4 regions of the Pseudomonas sp. PDM14 genome follow, and region 4 is predicted to be linked to each of the others. Evidence: riboswitches for the same ligand, from Rfam matches in the RefSeq annotation. Region 4 holds a riboswitch; each other region holds the start of a gene.

The links. A riboswitch is a leader RNA that binds a small molecule or an ion and turns the genes downstream of it on or off. The one in region 4 is predicted to bind cobalamin.
Region 1: linked by a shared signal. The riboswitch ahead of IB229_RS13180 (CbtB domain-containing protein) and the one ahead of cobO (cob(I)yrinic acid a,c-diamide adenosyltransferase) in region 4 are both predicted to bind cobalamin.
Region 2: linked by a shared signal. The riboswitch ahead of IB229_RS00945 (TonB-dependent receptor) and the one ahead of cobO (cob(I)yrinic acid a,c-diamide adenosyltransferase) in region 4 are both predicted to bind cobalamin.
Region 3: linked by a shared signal. The riboswitch ahead of IB229_RS20050 (TonB-dependent receptor) and the one ahead of cobO (cob(I)yrinic acid a,c-diamide adenosyltransferase) in region 4 are both predicted to bind cobalamin.

Annotation. Positions count from the first base shown of each region.
Region 1 covers NZ_JACVAQ010000002.1:102,159-105,785, forward strand. The annotation lists gene cobM (precorrin-4 C(11)-methyltransferase) at 1-422, opposite strand, end outside; gene IB229_RS13170 (cobalamin biosynthesis protein) at 452-853, opposite strand; gene IB229_RS13175 (CbtA family protein) at 889-1,599, opposite strand; gene IB229_RS13180 (CbtB domain-containing protein) at 1,637-1,822, opposite strand; cobalamin riboswitch at 1,920-2,149, opposite strand; cobalamin riboswitch at 2,209-2,394, shown strand; gene cobW (cobalamin biosynthesis protein CobW) at 2,492-3,541, shown strand.
Region 2 covers NZ_JACVAQ010000001.1:234,370-237,996, reverse strand. The annotation lists gene IB229_RS00945 (TonB-dependent receptor) at 1-1,654, opposite strand, end outside; cobalamin riboswitch at 1,815-2,161, opposite strand; gene IB229_RS00940 (glyoxalase superfamily protein) at 2,298-2,831, opposite strand; gene IB229_RS00935 (hypothetical protein) at 3,017-3,627, opposite strand, start outside.
Region 3 covers NZ_JACVAQ010000003.1:77,090-80,716, reverse strand. The annotation lists gene dxs (1-deoxy-D-xylulose-5-phosphate synthase) at 1-1,151, shown strand, start outside; cobalamin riboswitch at 1,282-1,507, shown strand; gene IB229_RS20050 (TonB-dependent receptor) at 1,599-3,536, shown strand.
Region 4 covers NZ_JACVAQ010000001.1:608,632-612,258, forward strand. The annotation lists gene IB229_RS02775 (cobyrinate a,c-diamide synthase) at 1-1,143, opposite strand, end outside; gene cobO (cob(I)yrinic acid a,c-diamide adenosyltransferase) at 1,213-1,824, opposite strand; cobalamin riboswitch at 1,980-2,190, opposite strand; gene IB229_RS02785 (four-helix bundle copper-binding protein) at 2,306-2,641, shown strand; gene IB229_RS02790 (O-methyltransferase) at 2,644-3,306, opposite strand; gene IB229_RS02795 (C40 family peptidase) at 3,303-3,627, opposite strand, start outside.

The DNA.
Region 1 (3,627 bases), on a different contig from region 4:
GACTTGCTGGCGAAGCGCGTGAGAATTACCGTCTGCGACACTTCGGGCAGAGTCAGTTCGCTTTCCAGCAAGGCCGCGCAGGCGGCGGTGGCGGTGACACCGGGAATGATCTCGAAAGGGATGCCGAGCGCGCGCAAGTGGCGGATCTGCTCGCCGATGGCGCCATACAGCGAGGGATCGCCGGAGTGCACGCGGGCCACATCCTGGCTGTTGGCGTGGGCGGCGGCGAGCAGCGCGATGATTTCATCGAGATGCAACGGTGCGGTGTTCACCACCTGCTCGGCGCTGTGCCCGGCGAGTACCGCCTCGGGCACCAGCGAGCCGGCGTAGAGAATCACCGGGCAGCTGCGCAGCAGGCGCTGGCCCTTGACGGTGATCAGCTCGGGATCGCCAGGGCCGGCGCCGATGAAATAGACGGTCATGCGTTCTCCACAACTCAGGGGGGGGGCGGTCAGGCGCCGCTGGCGACTGCCAGGGCGATGCTGGCGCGGGCGCTGCTGCGCTTTTCGCAGCGCAACCTGGCCGCTGTTCCACTCAGGGCCTCGGCATGCGCCAGTGCGCTGGCTTCGGCCACGCCAGCGCTGCCGGTGATGGCCAGCGCAAGCGCCGAGGATTGACTCAGGCGTGCATGGTAACCGGCCAGGTGCTCGCTGGGGAGCAAGGCGAGGGGGAGGGCAAGGTGGTGCGCCAGTTGCTGCAGGCCCGGCTCATCGCGCTTGTGCGTGCTGCTGGCCAGGGCGTTGAGATCATCGAGTGTGAGGCCTGCTTCGGCAACGACCTGCTCGAGCAAGGCTAGCAGGTCGGCCAGTGGGCAGTCCTTGCGACAACCGATCCCGGCTACCACGATGCTCATCGAGAAAACGCGCCCCGGAGCGAGGCGCGCATGACTCAGGCGGACGGTTGCTTGGTGCGGCTGGCGAACCAGGCGGCAGCCAGACCGAGGGCGGACCAGAACACCGCGTTGGTCAGCAGGGAGGCGAGGATGAATTCGTGCTCAAGGGCTTCCGGGGCCAGGCTCTCGTGCACCTCGGGCTGCGGTGCGCCGATCAGGTGCGGGATGGCCAGCAGTACCAGGCCGCCGATGCGCAGCGCCCAGTTACGACCGAAGGCCAGCAGGCCGAGACCGCCTGCAGTGGCCAGTGCCGTGCCGATCCACCAGTATTGGCGCAGCAGCAGGTCGGCAGCGGCGGTGCCCGGCAGTTCCGGCGGCAGGCCGGCGGATGGCGCCAGGGAGAACGTGGCGAAACCGCCCAGGCCCCAGAGCAGGCCCTGCCAGGTCTTGTTCGGCGCACGCAGGGTGAACAGGCCGGCCAGCATCAGGCCGAAACCGACGGCAACCACCAGGTTGCTCAGGCCGGTGGAGAGCACGCGCTGCCAGCCGTCTTCCGGCGACCAGGCTTCGGCGTCATGGCTGTGCTCGTGAGCGGCGGCGTCGGCCGCGTGGCTGTGTTCGGCGACGACCTCGGTGGCCGGTTCGCTGTTTTCGTAGGTTTCCGCCTGGAGAATCAGCGGAGTGACCCACAGGCTTTGCAGCAGGGTCAGCACGATGGCGGCGAGCAGGCCGGCGAACCCGGCGGTTTGGGCGATACGTTTGATCATTGGAGTCGGCTTCTCGAAAGAGTGGGCGTCGGGCTGCTCAGTGGCAGGGGAACGCAGCGCTGTGGCGGGTATCGTGGGCGGCGTTGTGCATCGCCTCGATGTGCGAGAAACCAGCAACGAAGATTAGCGCCGCGCCGAGCAGGATGCTGCCGACGGCGAGAACCAGGCGTTGCGACAGGGGAAGCGTGACGGCTGCGGAAGACGGAAGCGTGCTGCTGGACATGATCTGACCTTCTGATGAAAAGGGGCAGGGCAGAAGGACGCAGCACGAGCAGGCCCGGCAGGGCCTGAATCCGGCGCGTACCCGCCCACCGCGGGTTGCCAAACTAAGGGGTTCAGGCCGGTCTCCGGGCTTGCGACGACCGTCTCTCGACAGTGTGGGTCAGCCTTCCCATGCGCCTGGCACAGTGACTACGACAACCCTACGTACGCTTACCGTTGCGGGGGCAGCGCCGGACTCGTCTTCGCTCGCAATCGAGCGGATGACCCACCGGCTTCCCGTTTCACCTCGCGCACGCCGGCGCGAGACACCTGAAACAGCCTTTCTAGAACATCACGAAGCGGGCGCGAGCGTCAACTCTGGCGATTGACCTGCCACCGCGGCCTGCGTAGCCTTCGCGCTTTCGAGGTTCTGCGGCGCTTGCGTCGCGGCTAAGAGGGAACACGGCAAGCCGTGGCTGCCCCCGCAACTGTATGCAGCGAGTCGATGCGCGTGACGCCACTGGGCAACCGGGAAGGCAGCGCAGCGATGCCGACCTGCCAGCCAGGAGACCTGCCTCGATGACGCTTTGACAACCGGGCGGGGTGATCCGGTGGTGCACGCATGACGGCCCGGCCGTACATGCCTGTCCTGCTGCCCCCGTTCGCCGCCATCATCGACGCAGGGCCCCGCATGAAATCGCTCGCCAAACTTCCCGTCACCATCGTCACCGGCTTCCTCGGTGCCGGCAAAACCACACTGCTGCGCCACATGCTCGGCAACGCCGAGGGTCGCCGTATCGCGGTCATCGTCAACGAGTTCGGCGAGCTGGGCATCGATGGCGCCATCCTCCAGCAGTGCGCCATCGGCTGCAGCGAGGAAGAGGCCGCTGGCCGCGTCTACGAACTGGCCAACGGCTGCGTGTGCTGCACCGTGCAGGAAGAGTTCTTCCCGGTGATGCGTGAACTGGTGGCGCGCCGTGGCGACTTCGACCATATCCTCATCGAGACCAGCGGCCTGGCCCTGCCCAAACCACTGGTGCAGGCCTTCAACTGGCCGGAAATCCGCAACGCCTGCACGGTCGACTCGGTGATCACCGTGGTCGACAGCCCGGCCGTGGCCGCCGGCACGTTCGCCGCCTTCCCCGATCAGGTCGACGCGCTGCGCAAGCAGGACCCGAACCTGGATCACGAGTCGCCGCTGCACGAGCTGTTCGCCGACCAGTTGGCCAGCGCCGACCTGGTGATCCTCAACAAGACCGACCTGCTCGACGCCAACGCCCTGGCGACGGTGCGCGCCGAAGTGGCGGAAGAACTGCCGGAAGCGGTCAAGGTGATCGAGGCGCGTAACGGCGAACTGCCGCTGGACGTGCTGCTGGGTCTGAACAGCGAGACCGAGCTGCACATCGACAGCCGTCGCACCCATCACGACGATGAGGACGAGGATCACGACCACGACGAGTTCGACTCCTTCTCCGTCGATCTGCCGGAAGCGGAAGAAACGCGCCTGCTGCAGGCGCTGAAAGACGTTGTGGCCAAGCACGGCATCCTGCGCATCAAGGGCTTCGCGGCGATTCCAGGCAAGCCGATGCGCCTGCTGGTACAGGGCGTTGGCCAGCGCTTCGACAAACACTTCGACCGCGCCTGGGGCGCCGAGGAGGCCCGCATCAGCCGCTTGGTGGTGATTGGGCAGGAGCTGGATCAGGCTGCCATCGAGGCCGAATTGAAGGCATCGTTGAGCTGATGCCCCTTGCGCGGACTGCCCACCCTCACCCCCGGCCCCTCTCCCGAGGGGAGAGGGGAGCACTCGCATGCATGGCCGGAACCTCT
Region 2 (3,627 bases), 370 kb from region 4:
TGCTCAGCAGCTTCTTCTTGACGATGTGGTAGGCGGCCAGGGTCCACTCGCCACGGTCATCGAGAAACTGCTGCTTGATACCGATTTCATTCTGCTTGGCTTCGGTCAGATCCCATTGCTGCTGGCTGGCATTGAGGGTCAGCAGGTTGTTCACGCCCTCGGTGCTGGTAGCGTGCTGGCCATAGACGGAAAGGTCGTCGTTGACCGCGAACACCAGGCCGGCGCGCCAGTTGTTGCCGGTCAGGCTGCGGTCGCTGCGGATGTCGTTAGGGATATCGGTACGGTCCAGGTGCACCTGGTCGCGGCGCACGCCGGTGACCAGCGAGAGTTGCTCGGTGAGCTGGGTGCGGTTCTCCGCGAACAGCGAGAACTGCCGCGCCTGGCTGCCGTCGCGCGAACGGTACGGGTCGTTGCTGACGTAGCCACCACCGCCGGACTGGCCCAGCGGTACGCTGTCGCCGTAGGTGTTGCCGAAGTCGTGCTTGCGCACGAAGCGGATCGAGTTGTAGTCGGCGCCGACCACGGTACGGCTGTCGAGGCCGAACAGCGAATGCTCGAAGGTGAAGCTCTGGCGGTCGCCGAGCTGTTCCTGGGTGTGCTTGATGCTGATGAAGTCGCTGCGGTCTACCACGTCGCCGGGCTGCCAGGTATAGGTTTCCGCGTTGCGCCAGCGGCGCTGGGTCTTGAGGAAGTACAGCTGGTTGCTGGCGGTGATGTTGTCGCTGATGCGCCAGTCGGTGACCAGGCGGGTCGACTGGTCGTTGTAGTGCACGGTGGCGTTGTCGACGTTGTAGTTGTGCTCACGCAGGCTCTCGCGGTAGCGACCGTCTACCAGCGGGGTGCCGAAGTACTGCTGTGGCTGCAGGTCGCCGTAGTCGTGGGAGAAGGTGAAGCTGAGGTCGTCGCTGGCCTCCCAGCGCAGGGCGGCGCTGATCGCCAGGCTTTCCGAGTCGCCACGGTCGACCCAGCCGTTGCTGGCCTGCTGGTTGATGTTGAAGCGGTAGCTGAGGCTGTCGCTCAGCGAGCCGCCACTGTCGAGCGCGCCCTGGCGGCGGTCATCGGAGCCGTAGCCCAGGCGCAGGCGATTGCGGATCTCGCCTGCGAAGGGCTTCTTCGGCACCACGTTGACTACGGCGCCGGTGGCACCTTCGCCGTACAGCACCGAGGCCGGGCCGCGGAGGATGTCGATGCGCTCGACCGACCAGGTGTCGATCGGGAACGTCACGGTGCCCGCGCCGACGTACAGGCGGGTGCCGTCGAACAGCTGCATGGTCGAGCTGTGGCCGCTGAAACCGCGGGCCGACAGCGCCGTGCCGCCGTTGCCCGGCGAGCCGACGAAGGTGATGCCCGGCGAGCGGGTGACTGCGTCCTGCACGGTGGCGTTGTTGCGGCTCTGGATCTGCTCGGCGCCGATGCTGGTGACGCTGGCCGGGGTCTGCAGGGCGCTGAGGTTGAGGCGCGAGCCGGTGGTGGTCGGCGTGTGCAGGTCGGGTTGCTCGGGCTGGTCTACCGTCTCGGTGATGGCCGTGGAGGGCAGGGCCAGGGCCGTGTCGTCGTCTGCGGCGTGCAGCGGCAGGGCGAAGAGCAGGCAGGGTGCCAGGCTCGCGCGCAGGGCTTTGCCGGAAAGGGTTTTGCTAGGGGAGATACGGGACATGTCGTTCCACTCGAAACAGGAATGAATGAATCCCGGAGGGAACAACGCATAGGGAATCGCAGGCGCACGCGCCCACGGAAACCGGCCTGCGCCCGCCCACCGCGGGTTTGCCAAACAATGCTTCAGGCTGCGTGAAAACGGCGCGTACGAGCGCAGTGGTTTTCGCACAACCTGTTCAGGCCGGTCTCCGGGCTTGCGAGGGTCATGAACCATTCACCTTCCCATGCCGAGGCACAGTGGTCTGTCGAATGGTTCGCTCGCTTACCGTTGCGGGGGCAGCACCGGACTAGTCCCTAAGAACCTGTTCACGATCTTCTGAACTAGAGCCAAACGAGGCAAAAATGGCCGAGGAAGCGCAGTTTACGAACTGTAAATGAGCATTCCGAGGACGTTTTTAACGCTGTTTGGCCGACGGGCAGGAGATCGTGAACAGGTGCTAAGGACGCACCGGTTTCCCGTTTCACCCCAAGCACGGCGGCAGGGGGCACCTGAAACAGGCGCGCATCTGACCACCGATGATGAATCGAGTCAACGCGTTGAATTGTTAACGGTTTTGCCGAGACGCGAATTGCAGGCGCAGGAAAACGCGCGGCGAACAGTACGTTCGCCGCGTGCCATGCCGGTCAGTCAAGGGGAAGTGCGGTCAGTCGTCCGGCTCGCAGAAGCGGATACGGTTGCTGAACGGGTCGGTCACGGTCACCTGTTTGCCCCACGGCAGCGCTTCGATGCCGGGCTTCATGTAGGTGTAGTCCTTGCCGGCCAGTTCCTGCTGGAAGCGCTCGACGCCATGCATGGTGATGTAGGCGGTCGAGCCGGGGCTGGCGTCGCCGTGGTGACCGCTCAGGTGCAGGACCAGACCGGCGCGCGACACCTGGCAGTACAGCGGAAAGTTGTCGCCGAAGCGGTGTTCCCAGTCGAGGTTGAAGCCGAGGAAGTCGACATAGAATTCCCGCGCCTTGGCTTCATCGAAGATGCGGAAGATCGGCGCCGTCTGCGCGAAATGGATGCCATCGGCCTCGGCGCTGGCGAGCTTGGCCGCGAGGACGTTCCAGTTGGCGTAGCCGAGTTGGGCGGCGACCAGTTCCAGCGCCTGGCTGTGGCTGATGTCGATCTGCTGGTGCTTGAGGGTGTTTCTGAGTGCCTTGGCCATGGCCTTGGCGTCGGGGAGTTCGCGCATGCGTATCCATCCTTCTGCTGGCGAAAGTGCGGGTCAGTGCTCGCGTTGCTGAGGCGTTCGCCAATCGAGATGGAAAGGGGCGAAGTCGGGAAACGATGCTTTCACCAAACCCCGTAGGGTGCGAGCGGCAGGCAGCATCGGCCTTGGCTGGCGATGCTAACGGCAGGCGCCGCTCGGGGCAATGGTTACTTCTTGGCGGGTGCCGGGGCTGCCACTGGTGCTGGCGCGGAGACGGTCGGTGAGCTGAGGCGAAAACGCGCCAGCTCGGCCGGGCTGAGCACGCGCATCTGCCGCGGGTCGATACGGTTCATCTCCTCGATCAGGGTGCTTGGCACGTTCATCTCACGCAGGTAGGCCGCAGCGTTGTAGCGCACGCCGTTATAGCGCGCCTCGCCCTGGGCCGAATCTCCGTTGGCGTAGTACGGCCGGTGGATACCGACATGCCCGCGCACGGTCTTCTTGCGTCCGGCCGCCAGCAGGTAGACGCAGGTGCCCTGGCACACGCCGGTGGAGGGCACCAGGGTGTCGAAATCGGTTTCGCGCAGCAGGCGGCCCATGCGGATGGCTTCCGGCACGCTGCCACCGATGCTGTCGAGCATCACCACCTTCTGCGCGAAGGTGCCGGGGTTGGCCATGATGCCCTTCATCAGCACCTCGTAATCACCGGGGGCGATGTCCTCGGAGACCTTGGCCACCAGCATCGGGCCGATGCTCTTGTGCTGCACGGCCTCGATCTCGACCTTGGCCAGGACGGGGGCGGCGCTTGCCAACAGGACGGCGAGAAGGGCGGTACGAA
Region 3 (3,627 bases), on a different contig from region 4:
TCTTCGAGGAGCTTGGCTGGAACTACATCGGCCCTATCGACGGCCATGACCTGCCGACCCTGCTGGCCACCCTGCGCAACATGCGCGACCTGGAAGGCCCGCAGTTCCTGCATGTGATCACCAAGAAAGGCAAGGGCTTCGCCCCGGCCGAACTCGACCCGATCGGCTACCACGCGATCACCAAGCTCGAGCCGCTGAAGGCCAAGGTCACGCCCAAGGTGGCCAGCGGGCCGAAGTATTCCAGCGTGTTCGGCCAGTGGCTGTGCGACATGGCTGCCGCCGACGAGCGCCTGGTCGGCATCACCCCGGCGATGAAGGAAGGCTCCGACCTGGTGGCCTTCGCCGAGCGCTTCCCCGAGCGCTACTTCGACGTGGCCATCGCCGAGCAGCACGCGGTGACCCTGGCCGCGGGCCTGGCCTGCGACGGCGCCAAGCCGGTGGTGGCGATCTACTCGACCTTCCTTCAGCGTGCCTACGACCAGCTGATCCACGACGTGGCCGTGCAGCACCTCGACGTACTGTTCGCCATCGACCGCGCCGGCCTGGTCGGCGAAGACGGCCCGACCCACGCCGGCAGCTTCGACATCTCCTACCTGCGCTGCATCCCCGGCATGCTGGTGATGACCCCGAGCGACGAGAACGAACTGCGCCAGATGCTCACCACCGGCTACCACTTCGACGGTCCGGCGGCGGTGCGTTACCCGCGCGGCAGCGGCCCGAACACACCGATCGAGCCGGCGCTGGAATCCCTGGAAATCGGCAAGGGCGTGGTCCGCCGCCGCGGCCAGAAGACCGCCCTGCTGGTCTTCGGCGTGCAGCTCACCGAAGCGCTCAAGGTCGGCGAAACCCTGGACGCCACCGTGGTCGACATGCGCTTCGTCAAACCCCTGGACGAAGCCCTGGTGCGCGAGCTGGCCGCCAGCCACGCGCTGCTGGTGACCGTTGAGGAAAACGCCATCATGGGCGGCGCCGGTGCCGCGGTCAGCGAGTTCCTCGCCCGCGAAAACCTGCTCAAGCCGGTACTGCACCTAGGCCTGCCAGACAGCTACGTCGAGCACGCCAAGCCGGCGCAGATGCTCGCCGAATGCGGCCTCGACGAAGCCGGCATCGAAGCGGCCATACGCGCCCGCCTGGCTCAACTGCCCGCCTAAGCCCATCGCCGCCTGTAGAAGCCAGCAAGCTGGCCCCTGCAGGCGAGGTGGCGACTTACTTGAGCAGCGCTCATCGCGACACGAAGCGAACCCGCTTGTTTTTCATACAGCCGCGCATCAAGGTGCGCGGCGTTTTTCTTTCCGCCAGGGTGCGCCGTTCCGTTAGCGAACGGCGTTAAACGGGAAGCCGGTGCGCTCCAACGAGCCATTCCGGCGCTGCCCCCGCAACGGTAATCGACCGGCACCATCTGCCTGCATGCCCACTCGCCACTGGGTCCGCCTGGGAAGGCGGGCATGCACGACGGCCCCGCCGTCAGTCGAAAGCCCGGAGACCGGCCCTGAGCGGAGTCGACTGGTGTTGCGGAGGGCATCACCGTCAGGCGTCGCGCCGCGCGGTGCTTGTCCCTGCCCTTCTCAAAAGTCTCCCGACCTTTTGAGGATTGATCCATGAAACTGTCCCGCCTTGCCCTGGCTGTCGCCCTGACGCCCGGCCTTGCCCTGTCCGCCACGGACGAAACCGCCTCGCATGAGCTGCCGCCGCTGGTGATCACCCGCGCCACGCCCATCGCGCAGACCACGCCAGCCAGCGTCCAGGTCATCGACCGCCAGCAGATCGATGACACCGCCGCGACGTCACTGCTCGACCTGCTGCGCGCCCAGGCCGGCATGCAGATCCGCGACACCATGGGCGACGGCAACCGCGCCGTGATCAGCCTGCGCGGCTTCGGCGAGAACGCCACCAACAACACCCTGGTACTGGTCGACGGCCGTCGCCTGAACCAGCCGACCCTGGCCGGTCCGGCGCTGAACAGCGTGCCGCTGGCCAACATCGAGCGTATCGAGATCGTGCGGGGCGCCGGCACCGTGCTCTACGGCGACCAGGCCGTGGGCGGGGTCATCAACATCGTCACCCGCGCCCCGCTGGAGAACGAGGCCTACCTCGAAACCAGCCGTGGCAGCCATGATCTGGAAGCCTATCGCGGGCATGTCAGCCAGCAGCTCGGCGCGGGCTTCTCGCTGTTCGCCAGTGGCGAGACGCGCAATGCCGACAACTACCGCGATCACAACAACGGCAACTACAGCAACGCCTTCGCCCGTCTGCGCTACGACCACGCCAGCGGCCACGCGCTGTACGAATACCAGAGCATCGACGACGAACTGCTTCACCCCGACTCGCTGACCCTGGCCCAGCGCCGTGAGGATCGCAAACAGAGCCTCTCCACAGCCTGGAACGACAGCAAGACCCAGGTGCACCGTTTCGCCCTCGAGCAGGCGCTCGGTTCGACCTGGACCGCCAACCTCGACTACAGCCATAGCGATCAGGACAGTGTCGGCAGCTTCGCCGCACCCGGCCGCTACAGCCAAGACACCCGCACCGAAAGCGTCAGCCCGCGCCTGACCGGCCGCTTCGACACGCCGCTGGGCGCATCCACCTTGCTGTTGGGCCACGACTACATCGTCGGCGACTACCAGACCAGCTGGGGCGCCGATTTCAAGCAGACCCTCAAGGACTGGTACGGCCAGTACAGCCAGCAACTGGCCGAGGACCTGACCCTGACCCTGGGCTATCGCAGCAGCAAGGCCGAAGACCGCGACCACTCCGCCGCTCGTAGCAATGATGACCGCGAAGGCAGCAGCAGCCTGGGCCTGAGCTGGCAGGCGGATGCCAACACGCGGATGTTCATCAAACGCGAGGACGTGCTGCGCTGGGCCAACGTCGACGAGAATGGCTTCGTCCTGCCCGACGTGACCTTCCTCAAACCGCAGACCGGCATTTCCTGGGAAACCGGCATCGAATGGCGCGACAACGTCCAGAGCTACCAGGCCACCTTGTACCGCCTGGATCTGGAAGACGAGCTGATGTACGACGCGGCCATCGCCAACCCGCGGCCCTGGGATGCATTCGCCACCGGCGCCAACATCAACCTCGACAAGACCCGCCGCGACGGTCTGCTGCTGGAGGCGCGCCGCCAGTTGAACGACAAACTGATCATTGGCGGCCAGTACACCTTCACCGACTCGGAATACCGCGCTGGCAGCTTCGAGGGCAACGAAGTGCCCTGGGTTTCCCGCCACGGCGCCAGCGCCTACCTCCACTACGAGATCCTGCCTGGCCTCAAGGGCTACCTCGAAGCCGTGCACACCGGCGCGCGCTACCTCTCCAGCGATGACGCCCCGCAGTTGCCGCGCGAAGGTGGCTACACCCTATTCAACGCCGCCCTGAGCTATGAGCACCAGGGCTTCGTCAGCAAGCTGCGGATCAACAACCTGACCGGCAAGCGCTACGACAGTTTTGCCCTCTACAGCCAGTGGAATCCGGGCAATAAGTCTATCTATCCGGGCACCGAAGAAGACGTGCAGCTCAGCGTCGGCTATCGCTTCTGAGCAAACTGCCACGCAGGCAAAAGGCCCCTGTTCAGGGGCCTTTTCGTTGGCGATGCATAGAGCAGCACGGACTTATGCGCAGGCTGCGTAC
Region 4 (3,627 bases):
ATCGAGCAGCGAGTGGTGATAGGTATGCCCGCGCAGCAGCCCTTCCGGCAACTCCACCACCTGCAGGCCGAGCGCCGCCATGCGCGCCTGCATGCGCGCGCGGCCGGGCAGCAGGCCGAGCAGGTCGACGCCGTCGCCGTGCTTGTCGGTCAGGTGTTCGAGCAGATAGAGCATGCCGCCACACTCGGCGAGGATCGGCTTGCCAGCAGCCTGGTGCGCATGGATCGCCGCGGCCATGGCGCGGTTCTCGGCCAGTTGCTGCAGGTGCAGTTCCGGGTAGCCGCCCGGCAGATAGAGGCTATCCACCGCCGGCAGCGCGGTGTCGCTCAGCGGCGAGAAGAAGCACAGCTCGGCACCGAGCTGGCGCAGCAGGTCGAGGTTGGCCTGGTAGAGGAAGGCGAACGCCGTGTCGCGCGCCACGCCGATGCGCTGGCCAGCGAGTAGCGCCGGCAGCGGCGCGCGAGACGGCTCGGCGAAGGTCACAGGAGTGGGCAGGATGTCGCCGGCACTGGCCAGCAACGCATCGGCCGCCGCATCCAGACGCAGGTCAAGATCTGCCAGCTCCTCGGCCTGCACCAGGCCCAGGTGGCGACTCGGCAGTTCCACCGCCGCACTGCGCGGCAGCGCGCCGTACCAGTGGATCGAGCCTGGCAGGCTGTCACGCAGAATATCGCCGTGGCGCAGGCTGCCGGTACGGTTGGCCAGCACGCCGGCGAATGGCAGGTCAGCCTGGAAGGTGGCCAGGCCGTGGGCCAGGGCGCCGAAGGTCTGCGCCATCGCCGCACCGTCGATCACCCCGAGCACCGGCACGCCGAAGCGCCGCGCGAGATCGGCAGCCGAGGGGCTGCCGTCGAACAGGCCCATGACCCCTTCGATGAGGATCAGGTCCGCCTCCCCTGCCGCATCCCACAGCAGCCGGTGGCAATCTTCCTCGCCGACCATCCACAGGTCGAGCTGGTACACCGGCCGGCCACTGGCGCGGGCGAGAATCATCGGATCGAGAAAATCCGGGCCGCACTTGAACACCCGCACGCGCTTGCCGGCCCGCGTGTGCAGGCGCGCCAGGGCGGCGGTGACGGTAGTCTTGCCCTGCCCGGAGGCCGGGGCGGCAATCAACAGGGCCGGGCAGCTGCGGCTATTCATCGACCGCACCTGTCATCCGCTGCGGCGCGCCACTGAGAAAATATCCGGGGAGCCGGGAACAGACGCGCATCAGTATTCGATTCCCTTCTGCGCCTTCACCCCGGCCTTGAAGGCGTGCTTGACCAGGCTCATCTCGGTGACGGTGTCCGCCGCCTCGATCATCCCCGGCAGCGCCCCGCGTCCGGTCACCACCACGTGCTGCAACAGCGGACGCGCCTCGATGTCGGCGAGCACCGCGTCCAGTTCCAGGTAACCGTGCTTGAGGGCAATGTTCAGCTCGTCGAGCACCACCAGGCCGATGGCCGGGTCGTTGAGCAGCTGCGCGGCGATGGCCCAGGCCTGGCGGGCCTTGTCGATGTCGCGCTGGCGGTCCTGGGTTTCCCAGGTGAAGCCCTCGCCCATCACGTGGTAGCTGACTTCGTCGGGAAAGCGGCGGAAGAAGGTTTCCTCGCCGGTGCTGGCCGCGCCCTTGATGAACTGCACGACGCCGACCTTGAGGCCGTGGCCGAGGGCCCGCGCGACCATGCCGAAGGCCGAGCTGCTCTTGCCCTTGCCGTTGCCGCTGTGGACCAGCAGCAGGCCGTATTCGGCCTGGGCCTGGGCGATCTTCTCGTCGATCAGCGCCTTCTTGCGCTGCATGCGCGCCTTGTGGCGCGCGTCGCGTTCGGTCGATTCGGTCATGCCCAAGCCCTCGTTGCTGGCGTTCCACCCGGAAACGCGCAAGCGCCGTATGCCTCGCCTTGTGGGCTGGCACACGGACAACAATAGAAAGACGGAACGCCGGTTCGTGCAGGGAGCAGGCCACGCAAGGCCGCCCACCCGCTACGCCCGCCGCGCTGCCGTGGATTGCTTCAGGCCGGTCTCCGGGCTGGTGAGCGGAACCTGCGGTTCCCGGGTCGCGCCTTCCCATGCAGGGCACAGTGGCGGTTGCGACCGTTCTCTCACTTACCGTTGCGGGGGCAGCGCCGGGTTCGCACCGGCTTCCCTGTTTCACCTTCGAGATCGCCGCGCAATCGGGCGGAAGGCACCTGGAGCAAGGCGCGCAGCTTAGTGGCTGGCCGCCGTGTGGGTCAATCGGCGTACCGCTGGGAAGATCGGTCGAACCCTTGCCGCGCTCGCACCGTCCACACAAGGGTCAGCCACCTCCACGAGGAGAAGCCCCATGGTTCTCGAACGCTATGCCAGTGCCATCCAGGCCTGCAACGCCTGCGCCGTCGCCACCGAAACCTGCGCCGCGGCATGCCTGAAGGAAGCCGACGTGCAGAGCATGGCCCTGTGCATCAGCTGCGATCTGGACTGCGCGGCGCTGTGTCGCCTGGCCGTGAAACTGATGGCCCGTGACAGCCCGCTGGTCGATGAAGTCTGCCGGCTGTGCGCCCTCGCCTGTCAGGCCTGCGCCGAGGAATGCGGCAAGCACAAGCACGAGCATTGCCAGCAATGTGCCCAGGCCTGCCTGCGTTGCGTGGAAGAATGCGAGTCGCTGGCCAAGGGTGCCTGATGTCAGCGTTTGCGGCAGAGACTCAGGCCATCGCCTAGCGGCAGCAGCGACAGATCGATGCGTGCATCGTTCTTCAACCGCCGGTTGAGCGCTTGGATCGCCCGGGTATCGGCACTGTCGGAATTCTCCTCGAGCACCCGGCCGCTCCACAGCACGTTGTCGAACAGGACCAGCCCGCCCGGCCGCACCAGCGCCAGGGCGTGTTCCAAGTAGACCGGGTAGTTGGCCTTGTCGGCGTCGATGAAGATCAGGTCGAAGCTTTCGCCCTGCCCCGAGCGTTCCAGCGCCGCCAGGGTTTCCAGCGCCGGCGCCAGGCGCAGGTCGATGCGTTCGAGCAGGCCGGCTTCGTTCCAGTAGCGTCGGGCGATGCCGTTGTAATCGCCGGGCAGGTCGCAACAGATCAGCTCGCCGTCGGCCGGCAGCGCCGAAGCCAGGCAGATGGCGCTGTAGCCGGTAAAGGTGCCGATCTCCAGCAGGCGCCGCGCACCAGTCAGCTTGACCAGCAGGCTCATGAACTGGCCCTGCTCCGGGGCGATCTGCCAGCGCGCCATGGTCAGCTGACTGGTTTCCTCGCGCAGGCGCTTGAGCAGCGGCGTCTCGCGCAGGGAGACGCTGAGCAGATAGTCGTAGAGGGGTTCATCGAGGTTGAGCGAACGATTGGTCATGGCTGATGGGCCAGTTGCGCCGGGCGCAGCACGCGCTTGGCGCTCAGGTAGCTCTTCTGCCAATAGGCCGTGCTCAGGCTGTCCAGGCGCACGGTGCCGCCGCTGGACGGCGCATGCACGAAACGCCCTTCGCCGACGTAGATGCCGGCATGGCTGACCTGGCTGCCGCCATTGGTGGCGAAGAACACCAGATCGCCACTCTGCAACGCTTCGCGGCCGACGTTCGGCGCGCGCAGGCCGATCATCTCGCGCGTCGAGCGCGGCAGCTGGATTCCCGCCGAGTTGCGGTATACGTAGCCGATCAGGCCGCTGCAGTCGAAA